Linked DNA regions of Thermosynechococcus vestitus BP-1. The main gene of each other region encodes a partner of the protein of the gene in region 2 in a complex. Links are inferred from orthologs where the notes say so. Each region holds a gene or a part of one and is shown on either strand. Other genes may lie near its edges. The genes, in order: accD and accB.

Region 1 (7,205 bases), 370 kb from region 2 along the record:
CTGGTAGATTCAACTGCGCATTTGGACCAAAGACAATACCCCCAGGATTGAGGAGATAGAGATTGCTGTTGCCCCCTGTCACTTGCAGTAAGCCATTGATATAGCTAGGGTGACCACTATTGACACCAGCAAGAATATTGCGGATTTGGGGGCTAGAAAGAAAGTTGGCAATTTGCCCCTGCTGGACATTGAAGTCGCGGAACAGGTGAAAAAGGTTTTGACCGTCGCCAGAGAGTTGTCCGCCGCCAATGTTGAACTGATTGTTGACGGTTTCTACCGTAGTGCCGGTGGTATTGGGAGCAGGTGTGATTTGCCCAAGTACCGGCGTGGCCAGCAGAGAAAGTACACTCGTAACGCTGATGAAACCGTGGCGGGCTACGGTCCTTAAGAATTGAGGAAGCATATAAATTCTTACAAAAGATAAATTTTTGTAAAAAAATCGAATGCCGAGGATAGTTTGATCCTCAAGAACAATGTTAGCAATGATCAAAGGGGTGTGCTACTTAACAAAGTGACTTCTTTCTGTTGACTTAAGAGTTAAAACAAAGCGCTGAGAACGGAGCGTAATTTGAAGCGGATCGCGATCGCCGTCAAGTTATCGTGGCCATTGACTTGGTTTCCCACATCAATCAGTTTATGGAGCGACTGACTGAGGGGAATGCTAAAGTCGAGCATTGGGAATAAGTGGCTAATAATATGGGTTTCAAGGCAACGATTATCGGATAGACCATCGGAGCAAAGTAAAATAAGGGTGTCTTCTTCAATCTCTAGGTCTGTGACTTCTGGGTGAATCGCCTCATTGTTGCGGGGTCCAAGGGCTTGGGTGAGTTGGTAGGCGTCGGGGCGGCCATAGGCAATTTGCGGTTCAAGTCCCTGTTGAATCAGACGTTGACCGACTTCATGATCTGTGGTGAGTTGTTGCAGTCCTTGGCGTTTGGTGAAGCGGTAGATGCGACTGTCGCCGACATGAGCAAGGCGAAGATGGTAATTATGAAGCAGGGCCATGACAAGTGTTGTACCCATGCGACCACTGCCCGTTTTTGCTTTTTGATCATTGGTGGCAAAAATGACCTCGTTGGCGCGGTAAATGGCGTTGCGTACCTCCTCAGCACTGGGCAGTTCTCCCTGCCACGGCCAAGTCTGCTCGAAGTATTCATGAACGGTTTTAGTGGCTAAGGAGCTAGCGACTTCTCCTTCGGCGTGGCCGCCCATGCCATCACAAAGCACATAAACCCCTTGAACCTCTAGTTGTTGACCGTTGGGGGTTATGCGCACCTGCTGCCGATGATTGATGAGATAGAAATCCTCGTTGTGGTGGCGATCGCGCCCAGTATCAGTGTGAGCAGCAACGTCCACTTGAACCAGTTGTCGTGGTAGGAGGGCAGTTGGTGCATCCTCAATAGCGGTGTGGTCCTCTTCTGCTGATTCTGGTGAGAGGCTGATGTCTGGCAGTTCATCAGTTAGATCGCCTGTACTTTCGCCTGTTTCCTCCTCAGACAGGGGTTCACTGCGCAAGGTGGAGGCAAGGGAGTCAAGCAACATCTGAATGTCTGAGATTTTCTCCAGAGGAGCCGTACTCAAGGAGACCAACAGGGGCATGAAAACAGCTTGGCGGCGACTAGAGGCATGGGCAAATAACTCTTGCCAGACGCTAACGAGGCTAGGGGGCGGCGTGGGTCGCTCAAAAGTTTCCCCTAAGGGCAAAGTGAAGTCCAGTTGATGCAGCCACAATTGAGCGTCTGGTTTGACGGCTAAGTTTCTGACTGTCAGCAAGGAATAATGGCAATGCCACGGTTCTAAAGTTTTCCAGAGGTCAATCATGTCCTCTAGGTACTGGAAGATCTGCTCATCGGCAATGTTGTCATCTTGCCAAACATCTTGCAAAGGGCGCGCAGTGTGATTGTAGTCGAGAATAATGCCATGGCAATAATTGACTGGTAAGTTGCTTGTGGAAACAGTATCTAGCCACGCATCGTGAATGGCTGGAATGGTTTCGGGGTAAACAAGGTGTAGGGCAAGGTAGGCGATCGCCACCGCGCTGAGGTCAGGGTATTGCGCTTGCAAATGGGGAATGACCACCGTAGGGTCAAGAATATTGAGTCCCTGTGCCCAGTCCTGAGCCGTTTCCCGAAGGTTTTCTAAGAGCGTCGGCTCCTCAGGCTGGAGATCCTGCACCAATTGAGGCAAGTCACAGGCGTAGCGGTAATCCCAGCGTTGGTAGCGGTGCTGTGGGTCAAAAAAGGCGGCAGCATTGGGAGGATTGGTGTCCTGCTCAAACACAGTTCCCTCAGAGGTGTGGTTGGGGGCAGCCAAAATGGGATGGTCAGGATAGGCAGGATAGAGGACGCCCCACCAAAGTTTGAGGTTTTGATCAGTTTGAGCGGTAGGCATTAGAGCACTGAGCCAGCAAAGACAGGACAGCGACGATCGGGTATCCCCTATTGTATAATCATCGCCCTGGGACAGACCTTTTCTACGTCTTGCTGCTGTTTTTTATGAGGATTCTTCAGCCATTGCCATCAAAGGGAATGATTTTGGCAACAAGGCTGAGGACATCCGACTTGGCACGGGTTGATGCAAACGGATTAATCGGGCCAAGGTTGACTTCAGTTGAGTGCGCGGCACAATCACATCAACAAAGCCACACTTTTGGACAAATTCGGCAGTTTGGAAGTCATCGGGGAGTTTTTCCCGCAGCGTTTGCTCAATGACCCGCCGCCCGGCAAAGGCGATCGTTGCTTTTGGCTCGGCAATAATAATATCCCCCAACATAGCAAAGCTAGCGGTCACGCCCCCAGCAGTGGGATGGGTCAAGATGGGAATATAGAGCAGACCAGCACTGCGATGACGCTCAAGGGCAGCAGCAGTTTTGGCCATTTGCATCAAGCTGAGCATCCCTTCCTGCATGCGAGCACCGCCAGAAGCACAGACAATCACTAAGGGAATATGCTCCCAAGTAGCTCGCTCAATTAGGCGGGTGATTTTTTCACCAACGACGCTGCCCATACTACCGCCCATGAAGGCAAAGTCCATCACCCCCAAGGCAACCGGCAGACCTTCGAGTTGGCCCAGCCCAGTTTGTACGGCATCCTTAAGTCCTGTTTTCTCTTGATATTCCCGCAGGCGATCGCTATAGGGCTTGCGATCCTTAAATTGCAGGGGGTCACAACTGACCAAATTTTCATCTAGGGGTCGCCATGTGTGGGGATCAATCAGCTGTTGGATCCGCTCACTGCTGCTGACGCGATGGTGATGGCCACACTCTGGACATACCAGTTGATGGCTATGTAGATCCTTGCTGTAGATCATGACGCCACAGGCTTCGCACTTTGTCCAGAGGCCATCGGCGATCTCCCGCTCTGGCTGCATGGGTGTCAAGGCGGTTTCTTTACGGCGATTTGCAAACCAATCAAATAAAGACATTCTAGAAAATTCCCTTTAACGTTGAGGTCTCAAATAGCGCGTTTGTATGGGTCTCTCCAAAGCGCATCCACTAAGAATAATTACTTATCATCCCACTTTGTTGCATTTTTGCAATATATCGCCCAGATTTGAGAAATGATGCAGGGGTCTGGGGAGAGATCACCGATCCAAGGGGAAGTTCGGTGTCACAATAAGAGGAAGTTAGCAGTTTGCAGCGTAGCACTGGGTTGAATCTTATGTCCATGGTTGCAGTCGTGGTGGCGATCGCCATCTTGGGAATCTTGATTTTTGTCCATGAGTGGGGGCACTTCATCGCTGCCCGCAGCCAAGGCATTCATGTCAACCGCTTTTCCATTGGTTTTGGCCCTATCCTCTGGAAATTTCAGGGCAAAGAGACTGAGTACGCCCTGCGCCTGATTCCTTTGGGGGGCTATGTGGGTTTTCCAGACGATGACCCCAATAGCGGCGTTCCCGCCAACGATCCCAATCTCCTAAGCAACCGTCCAATTTTGGATCGCGCCATTGTCATTAGCGCTGGGGTGATTGCCAATTTGGTCTTTGCCTATTTGCTACTGCTGGTGCAGGTGGGGGTCATGGGCATTAGTCAACCCACGTACCACGAGGGGGTGCTCATTCCTGCCCTTGTTCCTGAAAGTAGCCTTGTGGCCACCCAAGCGGGCATTCAGCCGGGGGACTTGGTTTTAGCGGTGGATGGCCAACCCTTGGGTGCCGATGCCAATAGCTTGCCAAACCTAATGCGAGCTATTCAGCAACATCCGCAGCAACCTCTGACACTGACGATTCAACGTCAAGGGCACATCCAAGAGATTACCGTCACCCCAGAGGTCAGTGAGGAGGGTCAAGCGCGGATTGGCGTTCAACTGGCGCCCCATGCGGACATTCACCGTGAACACACCTTCAACCCAATTAAATTAGTCACGGCAGCAGCGGCGGAGTTTCAGCGGGTGATTGTCCTAACCCTAGATGGCTTTCGGGAACTTTTCCAGCATTTTGATCAAGCGGCTCAACAAGTCTCTGGGCCAGTGGCGATCGTTGCAATGGGCGCAGATATTGCCCGTTCAAATGCTGAACAGCTCTTTACCTTTACCGCTTTGATCAGTGTTAACCTTGCGATTATCAACATTCTGCCCTTTCCAGCCCTTGATGGTGGTCAACTGCTGTTCTTGGTGGTAGAAGCGCTGCAGGGTCGTCCCTTACCTAATCGCATCCAAGAGGGCGTGATGCAAACAGGGCTGGTTCTCCTCCTCGGATTGGGAATGTTCCTGATTGTTCGCGACACCGTGAACCTCACGGGCTTGGGTTGGGTGCAGCAACTCTTTTAAGTCCACCTATGGCTATTACCCGTCGCCTCTGCGCCAAGCAACAACGGGCATTGGAAATTCTCACCCGCCTCAAGCGCCTCTATCCCCATGCTACCTGTAGCCTTAACTTTGAAAATCCGCTGCAATTGCTGGTGGCCACCATTCTCTCTGCCCAGTGCACCGATGAGCGGGTAAATCAAGTTACGCCGGCGCTGTTTGCCCGCTATCGCGATGCCGAAGACTTTGCGGCAGCCGACCTGGCAGAGTTGGAACAATACATCAAGTCCACTGGTTTCTATCGCAACAAAGCTCGCCATATTCAAGGCGCCTGTCGCCGCATTGTCGAGGTCTATGGGGGTCAAGTGCCCAAGGTAATGGAAGATTTGCTTTCCCTACCGGGAGTCGCTCGCAAAACGGCCAATGTGGTTCTTGCCCACGGTTATGGCATTTTAGGCGGCGTCACTGTGGATACCCATGTCAAGCGCTTGAGTCGGCGGCTGGGGCTTACCCAAGAAACCGATCCCGTAAAAATTGAGCGGGACTTAATGCGCCTGATCCCCCAGCCCGATTGGGAAAACTGGTCAATTCGCTTGATTTACCATGGCCGTGCAGTGTGCCAAGCCCGTCAACCCCAGTGCGAAAGCTGTGAGCTGATTGATTTGTGTGCTACGGGCAGGAAGCTAATACCAAAGCCATAGGGAGTTGTCGGGTAGCAGTGGGCATTACTGACCCCTAGCCCCCTAAGAACTGGACGTTCCAGTTTCCCAGTATCCGGCTCAAGCTTCCCAAAGCCCCTCTATTAGGAGAAGCCGGCTGTATGAACAGCCTTTACGATACTCATCTACAGCCTCTCTACCTTGCATGTAAGGCTGGTGACCGCACCAGTGGGTATACCCTTAAGCCTAGCTCCCTATCACCTGACACTGGTGAAGTTGCTTCCTCCTGACGGATTCAGCTTTAACCTTGCGGTTCGGGCTACATTGTCGGGAGGGGTTCATACCTGGTCGTTGCCAACCACGCATGCCTCCCTAGGCTACAGTTGGGGGAACAGCTGGTTCCATCCCAGTAGGTTGTACCGGTGGGACAATCATCTGGCTAGCTTTCGCGTTGCAATTAACCTCCGTTCTTGAGTATCTCCTTGACTGCTCCAGAAAGTAGCCGTGATTGCGTTAAATGCAATTGGACTGCTTGATTGACAGGATAATTTGTGATCACCAATTCTGTAATCTTGCCACGCCTTGCCCCATTGCAATTAATGGTACGATTAGCTAGAACTTCATCAATAGCGAAATGGGGAAACTTATACAGAGAGCGCACAATAGCAGTATCGGAATTGGAAACCGTGATGTAAACATTATTTTGGCTTAATGTAATACAAATATCCCGCAAGCGTTCCTGGTCTTGTAACCCAAAGCCATCGGCATAATAGGATGTAAAGTTCGAGGTTTGCGAAATTGGAACATAAGGTGGATCAAAATACACCCAATCGCCTGGTTTGGCTCTCTCTGTCACGGTATCAAATGGCGCGCAGAGGATTTCAACGTTTCGCAAGGCGTGTGACACTGCTAGAAGATTGTCTTTGTCTAGATATTTCGGTGCTTTATACCGTCCAAACGGCACATTAAACTTTCCCTGCCGATTGACTCGATATAAACCATTGTAGCCTGTTTTATTCAGATAAATCATCCTTGCTGCTCGTTCAGACAGGCTCAATTTCCAGGGATCTTTTGCGCGAATTTCGTAGTAGAAATCTTCGCTGTGTGGAAATTCTGATAAAAGAACGATCACTTCTGCAACACGATCACGAATCGCCAGATAAGTGTCTATGAGTTCAGCATTGATGTCTGATAGTATTGCGCGCCGAACCTGATTTTCCCTATAGAGACGAAAGAAGATTGCTCCACTTCCTACGAATGGCTCGTGATACGTATTGAAGTAAACCGGCTTGTGTTCTAACAGTGCATCTGCCAGTTGAGTCTTACCGCCAGCCCATTTCAAAAAAGGTCGTGGAACAGATAAGTCGCCCATTTTACAGTCCAAAATAGAGGCGCAACCAGTCTTCCAGTTCGTCAAACCAGACCACTTTGCCAGTGGACATCAAATAACCCCGCATATTAGTAGAAAAACCTTCGCCATCAATAACTACTATGCCTGGGATAGGCCAATGGGCTATGTCTTGAATGGTAGCGGGAACTTTTTCTTCCGCCGTACCAGGCGTAGCTTGGAATTTGCACTCAACACCCAACCGTTTGCCACTCTTGTCATCGGTGATGACTACATCAATGTATCGTTGTTGTCCCCACAACCTTCTCGCTGCTCTCACCTCAGTTTGTACTCGTAATCCAAGACGTTGAGCAAGAGCAACAACTCGTTGTTTCAATTCATCGCCGCTTTTCGGAGCGGTTCCTTTTCCTGGCATGTGATACTCCTAACCGAAAGATTTCCCCTTTATTTTCTCAC
Region 2 (7,180 bases):
ATGGTGCCAGAGACCTCAGAACTTGCCCTTGCTCATCCGGAGTGGCTCACCCAGGCTATCGATGGTCAGACCACTCGCTTAACGGCGGCTGGGGAAGTGGCTTGGATGAATCCCTTTCATCCACAAGTACAAGAATTTCTCACCAATATTGTCCTTGAGGTCCTGCGGCAATATCCGGTGGATGGTGTGCAGTTTGATGATCATCTCAGTCTGCCCGTGGAGTTTGGCTACGACGACTACACCCGTGCCCTCTATGAGCAGGAAACCCAAAAGCCCGTTCCCGACAATCCCCGTGACCCGGACTGGATGCGCTGGCGTGCTGACAAACTCACTGCCTTTGTGCAAACGCTGCGGCAGCGGGTAAAGCAGGCATTTCCCAAGGCCATTTTTTCCCTCTCACCGACCACATTGCCAACCGCCTACCAAACATTTCTCCAAGACTGGCCGCAGTGGGTTGCCCTTGGACTCGTTGATGAAGTAATTGTGCAAGTCTATCGCTACAATCTCTCCAGCTTTGTGCAGCAGTTGATGCAGCCGGAGATCCTCCAGGCCCAAGCGAAAGTTCCCACTGCCGTTGGTGTCCTCACGGGGCTGCGTACCAACCCTGTACCCATTGAACTGGTGGATGCCAAGGTGGCGGCTGCCCTGCAAGCTGGGTTAGGAGTGTCCTTTTTCTCCCTTGAAACCCTGTGGCAACGGGGACCGGAGCCCCGCGATCGCCGCCAGAATACAATCCTCTTTCATTTTCGCCAGCCACTGCCACGGCGGCTCTTTAGCCAAGCTTGTCCAAGAATCTAGAGCTTGCTGCCACACTCTGGACAAAAGCGATGGGTTGAAATCGTCTTGGCTCCACAATTGGCACAGTAGACCAGTTCAGCAGCCTTTTCAAGAACCTTGGCTTCCGGCAGACCGAGCATTTGAGAGTTAGGCTTGCCGGGGGCAACCATTGGGTAGCAGTTTTCATCGCGGGTGACATGGGCATCCAGCAGTACTGGCCCATCGTAGGCCAAAACCTCTTGGACAATGGCATCCAAATCCTGGCGATCGCTCACCCGTAGCCCCTTAACCCCATAGGCCTCCGCCAATTTCACAAAATCGGGCATTCCCTCGGCCATATTGGAATGGGAATACCGCTCCTCATAAAAGGCCTGCTGCCACTGCCGCACCATTCCCTGCCAGAAGTTGTTAATAATGACAGTCTTGACAGCAATACCGTACTGAGCCAGTGTAGCCAGCTCTTGGGAATTCATCTGGAAACTGGCATCGCCACTAATACAAATCACCTGTTGATCCGGCAAAGCTACTTTGACCCCCATGGCCGCAGGCATACCAAAGCCCATTGTGCCCAAGCCCGCACTGGAGATCCAACGCCGAGGGCCATTTTTCAGGAATTGTGCTGCCCACATCTGGTGCTGACCCACATCAGTGGTGTAATAGGCATCGGGGGCGTGACGGCCAAAAGCGACAATCACCTCCTGCGGTGAGAGTTCACCACTGGGTTGGGGCACAATGAGGGGATAATCCTGCTTCCAGATAGTAATCCGCTCTAACCAGGCTTGGGTCTGAGGTTCAACCGCTTGACCACTGTCTTCAATGTGCTTGAGGAGCTGCTGCAGCACTGGTTTAACGCTGCCCACAATCGGCACATCAGGGACACGGTTTTTGCCCACCTCAGCAGGATCAATGTCAATGTGAATGACCTTAGCGCGGGAGGCAAACTCGTCCAGCTTACCGGTGACGCGATCGTCAAAGCGCGCCCCCACCGCAATCAGGAGATCGCATTCACTGACGGCAAAGTTGGCATAGGCGGTGCCATGCATCCCCAACATACCCACAGAGAGGGGATGGGATTCAGGAAAAGCCCCCTTCCCCATGAGTGTTGTGGTCACTGGAATCTGGAAGAGCTCGGCTAACTTGAGGACCTCCTCGTGAGCACCCGCTGTAATTGCCCCGCCCCCCACATAAAGCAACGGTCGCTTGGCCTCACGAATCAATTGGACCGCTTGGGCAATTTGACGGGCATTGCCGCGAATCGTGGGGCGATAGCCCCGCAGCTTCACCTGCCCCGGCTCGACCGGCTCATACTCACAGACCTCTAACCCCACATCCTTGGGAATATCCACAAGCACGGGTCCCGGTCGACCAGTGGTGGCAATGTAGATCGCCTCAGCAATGATCCGTGCCATGTCCTTAGCTGCACGCACCACGTAGGAGTGTTTAACAATGGGCAGCGTAATGCCAAAAATATCGGTTTCTTGAAAGGCATCGGTGCCAATGGCAGAGCGAGGTACCTGACCCGTGATCACCAGCAGTGGAATTGAATCCATGTGGGCTGTGGCAATGCCTGTAACTAAGTTTGTTGCCCCTGGTCCGGAAGTCGCAAAACACACCCCCACCTGACCTGTGGCACGGGCGTAGCCGTCAGCAGCATGGGCTGCCCCCTGTTCGTGGCGCACCAGAATGTGCTGAATGATGCCCTTGGACTCAGCACGGTAAAGTTCATCATAAATCGGTAAAATGGCCCCACCAGGATATCCAAAAATATGCTTAACACCGTGACGGCATAGGGTATCAATCAGAATGTATGCTCCAGTTGCTTGCACAGGCCAACCTCGTCAGGCAGTGGTGGTAGATATTTCTAAATTCTAATTTTTCAATTAGGGTCTCGGCAAGAGCGCAAAGGCTTGAAAGCATTGAATTCTTGGCCTTAAACTCCTCAATGCTTAACATATCTTTGCAATTAGTAGCTGCCTTGCTTTGCTGCAGGAACGAGGTTGATTTAGTTAGGCAAAATGCGCATTAAAGTTTGGCCATACTCAATTGGTTCAGCATTTTGCACCAGAATTTCCACCACTTGGCCATTGACTTCGGCTTCAATTTCGTTCATCAGCTTCATGGCTTCAATGATGCAAACCACTTGGCCTTTTTTGACTGTGTCACCCACTTCAACAAAGGGGGGTTCATCGGGAGCGGGGGCACGATAAAAGGTTCCGACCATTGGCGCCACAATATCTACGGTTTTGCGATTGGCAGGGGGTGGCGTTGGTTCCGGATCGGGGCTAAGGGCTGGAGGGGGCGCAGGGGTGGGCGTGACCGTGGATGCCGGAGCTGGAGCCACAACCACAGGGGCGCTGCCACTGATCTGCTCACGCTTGCGGAGTTGAAGTTCCAGTTCGCCACTTTTGAGGTTGAGTTCGGTGACGCTGGTTTGGTCAAACATTAATAGCAGTTCGCGTACTTGGTTGAGGTCAAGCTCCACACCCATTACTCCTATTCGCGGCCAAGATACGTATCTGAGCGAGTGTCAATGCGAATCCGCTCGCCGACGGAGATAAACAACGGTACCATGACTTGGGCACCCGTTTCGACAATGGCGGGTTTTGAGCCACCGGTGGCGGTATCTCCTTTAACTCCTGGATCGGTTTGCACCACTTCTAAAACAACGGAGTTGGGTAGCTCCACCTCAAGGACTTGCTCACCCCATTTGACGATATTGACCTCCATGCCTTCCTTAAGATACTTGGCGCGATCGCCCACTTGTGCGGGCGTGAGGCGAGCTTCCTCATAGCTTTCCATGTCCATAAAGACATAGTCTTCGCCATCTTTGTAGGTATGCTGCATGGTGCGTTTTTCAAGGGTGGCTTGGGGAACGGTCTCGCCGGCGCGGAAGGTGCGCTCAATCACGTTGCCTGTTTGCACATTCTTTAACTTTGTCCGTACAAAGGCGGAACCCTTACCGGGTTTGACGTGCAAAAACTCGACGACTCGCCAGACGGCACCATCCAGCTCAATACTTACACCGGGGCGAAAATCATTACTGGAAATCATGTCCTACCGTGCAGTTCACCAAGCTATTATTGTATCCTTGAGCGCTGCCGCTCCTAACACTGTTGAGCAGATTTCCCTAGAGGGGGATCCATTGGCACCCCTGGGAATTCCCAAAGGGCGATCGCTCCTGTAAATGCTACACTGAAAATCAACGTGAATGATAGGCCAAGGACAGTAACAATGGCTGCAACCCTGGAATTGAGTCAAGAAAACGTCGAAAAAGTCCTTGATGAACTCCGCCCCTATTTGATGGCCGATGGCGGCAATGTCGAACTCGTGGAAATTGAAGGGCCGGTGGTACGGCTGCGTTTACAGGGGGCTTGTGGTGCTTGCCCCAGCTCAACCATGACGCTGCGCATGGGCATTGAGCGCAAGTTAAAGGAATCCATTCCAGAGATTGCTGAAGTCCAGCAGGTTCTCTAAGTTACCGGCTGCTGGGGAGAGAGAGGGAGTGGCGATCGCAATCCAGTTAACCCCAGATCAAATTGATCGTCTGGACTTATCTCCCCTAGAACACGTGCTTGCCCCGCTGATTGCACAGCAGCAGCTTCTCGCTCATCATCAAGCGCTGCGTTTTACGATTAATTATCCGCGGCCAGTGGATGAGCCTGATTTAGAACTTTCGGAATTAGCACCGGTGCGCCTTTGGTTTATTCGTGCCGATGTGTGCTATCCCTGGCTACCCTACTTACTGGATTGGTCAGCCGGTGAACTGGTGCGTTATGGGGCGATGCTGGTGCCCCACGAATTTCATCCGCAGCAGGGGATTATCTTCAACCCCCAAGCCCTTGATATTTTTGTGATGGCCAAGGTGTTTACCCTTTGGCAATGGCTACAGAGACAGGGCTATCCTGCTGTTGAAAAAATTAAAGGCATGGCGGCGATGTTTGGCTATGAGCTCGATAGCGAGCTCTTTACGCTCCTTCAATAAGTGATGGGGCAAGCAGTCACCGCCCTAGGCATTGATTTTGGAACCTCGGGGGCGCGGGCGATCGCCATCGATCCTGAGGGCAATGTTCTGGCCACTGCCCGTCGGCCGCTGCACCAGCCGGATCGACCCCAAGAATGGGCAGCCACATTGCGGGCGTTGATTTTAGAAATGCCAAGCGCTATCCGTCGGCAAATTCGGCGGATTGCAATTGATGGGACCTCGAGCACCGTTTTCCTCTGTGATGCTCAGGGGCAGCCCTCCTCACCCGTCCTTTTGTACAACGACGATCGCGCCCAAGATCATCTTCAACGGTTGCGGCAGATTGTAGCCGCAGATCACCTTGTCCTTAGTGCCACCAGTAGTCTGGTCAAGTTGTTGTGGCTCCAGACCCACTATGCCACTGCCAATGTCGTTTTCCTACACCAAGCTGACTGGCTAGCCTTCTTACTTCACGGTCAACTGGGGATTTCCGACTGGCACAATGCCCTGAAGTTGGGCTATGACCCAGCAAAGGAAGCCTACCCCGACTGGTTCAGCCACCCCATACTTGCACCCTTGCAGCCCCTGCTGCCCCAGGTCGTTCCCCCGGGGACGGTTGTGGGAGAGGTGACAGCCACTGATTTAGGCTTGTCTCCAGAGTGTCAGGTGTGTGCGGGGACGACCGATAGCATTGCCGCCTTCTTGGCTAGTGGTGCCTCTGAGGTGGGTGAAGCGGTGACCTCCTTGGGCTCAACCCTTGTGCTGAAGCTTTTGAGTACCTCTAGGGTAGAGGATTTGACAGCAGGCATCTATAGTCATCGCTTGGGCGATCGCTGGCTAGTGGGGGGCGCGTCCAACTGCGGTGCGGCAATTTTAGCCCAGTTTTTTACCCCAGAGGAACTCGAACGCCTCAGTGTCCAAATAGATGTCAGTCAACCCACGGGTTTAGACTACTATCCCCTCCTCAAGCGGGGTGAGCGCTTTCCCATCAATGATCCTCACCTAGAGCCGCGCCTAGAACCCCGGCCCAACGACCCTCGCCTCTTTTTGCAGGGACTCCTTGAAAGTCTCAGTCGCATTGAAGCCCAAGGCTATGCCCAATTGCAGCGTTTGGGGGCCTCACCGCTGAAACAGGTCTGGACAGCGGGCGGGGGTGCCCGTAATCCAGCATGGTTAGCGCTGCGCCAGCAATACCTAGGGGTTCCGGTGGCCATTTCACCCCACACTGAGGCCGCCTATGGAACAGCGCGTCTGGCCCAACTCAACGGGGGTACAACTGCTCCTGAATTTCCAACTTCAGCCGATTGAGGATATGGCGCTGATCCAGTTGACTGAGGATTTGCTGAACAACCGTTTTTGGCCCTGCAGTCCCCCAGCCTGCACCGTTGGCAAAATAGGTTTTGGCCACTTGTCCCATCGTGTAGGAGGAAAAGCCCGCTATCCCCGCCTGGGTCATCGCCACCGATAAATAAGGGCCAAGGGCAATGCCACCGCTCATTGGCGTCGCCAATCCTAAAAGTCCCTTGAGGGAACTCAGTCCCAAATTAACGGCAAATTCCCCTAAACTAATGCTGCCCATGGCAAGGGCAATCGTTTGGAGCAGTTCTTTGGCCCCTGCTTCTGTGAGTTCAATGTCGTAGAGGCGCGAGAGCAGTTGAATCGTCGTCAAGTCAATGACCGCACTGCTGACCATATCGAGAACGGTGACTGGGTTGAGGGCGATCGCCAGCGCCTTAGCAACAGCCCCTTTCCAAATCAGTTGGTTGGCCTCCTGATCCCGCAGTTCCAGCTTGTAGCGGGCCAATTCTTCACTCACTCGATTGGCAAAGAGCATTGAATTGAGAGCAATCAGAGCTTTCCCTTCCCGCCCTAGGACCTCCAAGATTTTCCGTTTGAGGGATTCCACTTGGGGAGGACCGACCGTCATTTTCACCTGTACCCGTCCTTGGCTATCCCGCTGCACCTGGGGCACAAGGGGTGCTGCCGCCACCATGACAATTTCTTCGGGGGAGAGGAGTTCCTTGACGCGCTCATCGCGGATTTTGGCATAGATGGCCGCGCGATCGGCCTCTGGATACTGATCCACCTTGTTAAAGACCAGAATCATTGGCTTGCCGGCTTGCCGCAACTCGCTAAGGGCTTGGTATTCAAGACGGGTCAAGTCCCCGGCAATGACAAAGAGGATCAAATCCGCTTGGGCAGCCACCTGCCGTGCCAGTTGCTCGCGGGCGGCACCATTGACTTCATCTAACCCCGGTGTATCAATCAGGCGAATGGGATTGCCCCGCTGGGCCTCAGAGATTTGCCAAAGGGCACTGGCTTCCTCTTGGGTAACGCCATGAATGGGTCCAGTGGCAAAGTAGGGTTCCCCGAGCAGCGCATTGAGCAGGGAGGACTTTCCCCGCCCCACCATGCCAAAGACAGCAATTTGCACCACCCCAT

What was found.
Region 1: the proteins of accB (region 2) and accD are in contact, whole or in part, in a solved structure (PDB 8UXZ), measured with the Escherichia coli proteins. The link is inferred for Thermosynechococcus vestitus BP-1 from one-to-one orthologs.

The regions. Positions count from the first base shown.
Region 1 is NC_004113.1:1,715,725-1,722,929, reverse strand. What follows is about bases 1,459-4,271. They hold accD (acetyl-CoA carboxylase, carboxyltransferase subunit beta), read right to left. Parts: upstream 3,424-4,271; coding sequence 2,494-3,423; downstream 1,459-2,493. Other genes in these bases: rseP (RIP metalloprotease RseP), read left to right, coding at 3,660-4,271; TLL_RS08350 (serine/threonine phosphatase), read right to left, coding at 1,459-2,391. Outside these bases: TLL_RS08355 (CHAT domain-containing protein), read right to left, coding at 1-403; more of TLL_RS08350, read right to left, coding at 538-1,458; more of rseP, read left to right, coding at 4,272-4,766; nth (endonuclease III), read left to right, coding at 4,775-5,443; TLL_RS08330 (DNA adenine methylase), read right to left, coding at 5,859-6,773; TLL_RS08325 (PD-(D/E)XK nuclease superfamily protein), read right to left, coding at 6,775-7,164.
Region 2 is NC_004113.1:1,341,265-1,348,444, reverse strand. The notes cover bases 1,523-4,310. They hold accB (acetyl-CoA carboxylase biotin carboxyl carrier protein), read right to left. Parts: upstream 3,266-4,310; coding sequence 2,780-3,265; downstream 1,523-2,779. Other genes in these bases: TLL_RS06550 (CRR6 family NdhI maturation factor), read left to right, coding at 4,280-4,310; TLL_RS06555 (NifU family protein), read left to right, coding at 4,009-4,251; TLL_RS13060 (hypothetical protein), read left to right, coding at 3,827-3,961; efp (elongation factor P), read right to left, coding at 3,271-3,828; ilvB (biosynthetic-type acetolactate synthase large subunit), read right to left, coding at 1,523-2,603. Also shown: TLL_RS06575 (glycoside hydrolase family 10 protein), read left to right, coding at 1-798; more of ilvB, read right to left, coding at 795-1,522; more of TLL_RS06550, read left to right, coding at 4,311-4,759; TLL_RS06545 (FGGY-family carbohydrate kinase), read left to right, coding at 4,763-6,046; TLL_RS06540 (DUF697 domain-containing protein), read right to left, coding at 6,000-7,180. UniProt on the Escherichia coli protein: This protein is a component of the acetyl coenzyme A carboxylase complex; first, biotin carboxylase catalyzes the carboxylation of the carrier protein and then the transcarboxylase transfers the carboxyl group to form malonyl-CoA.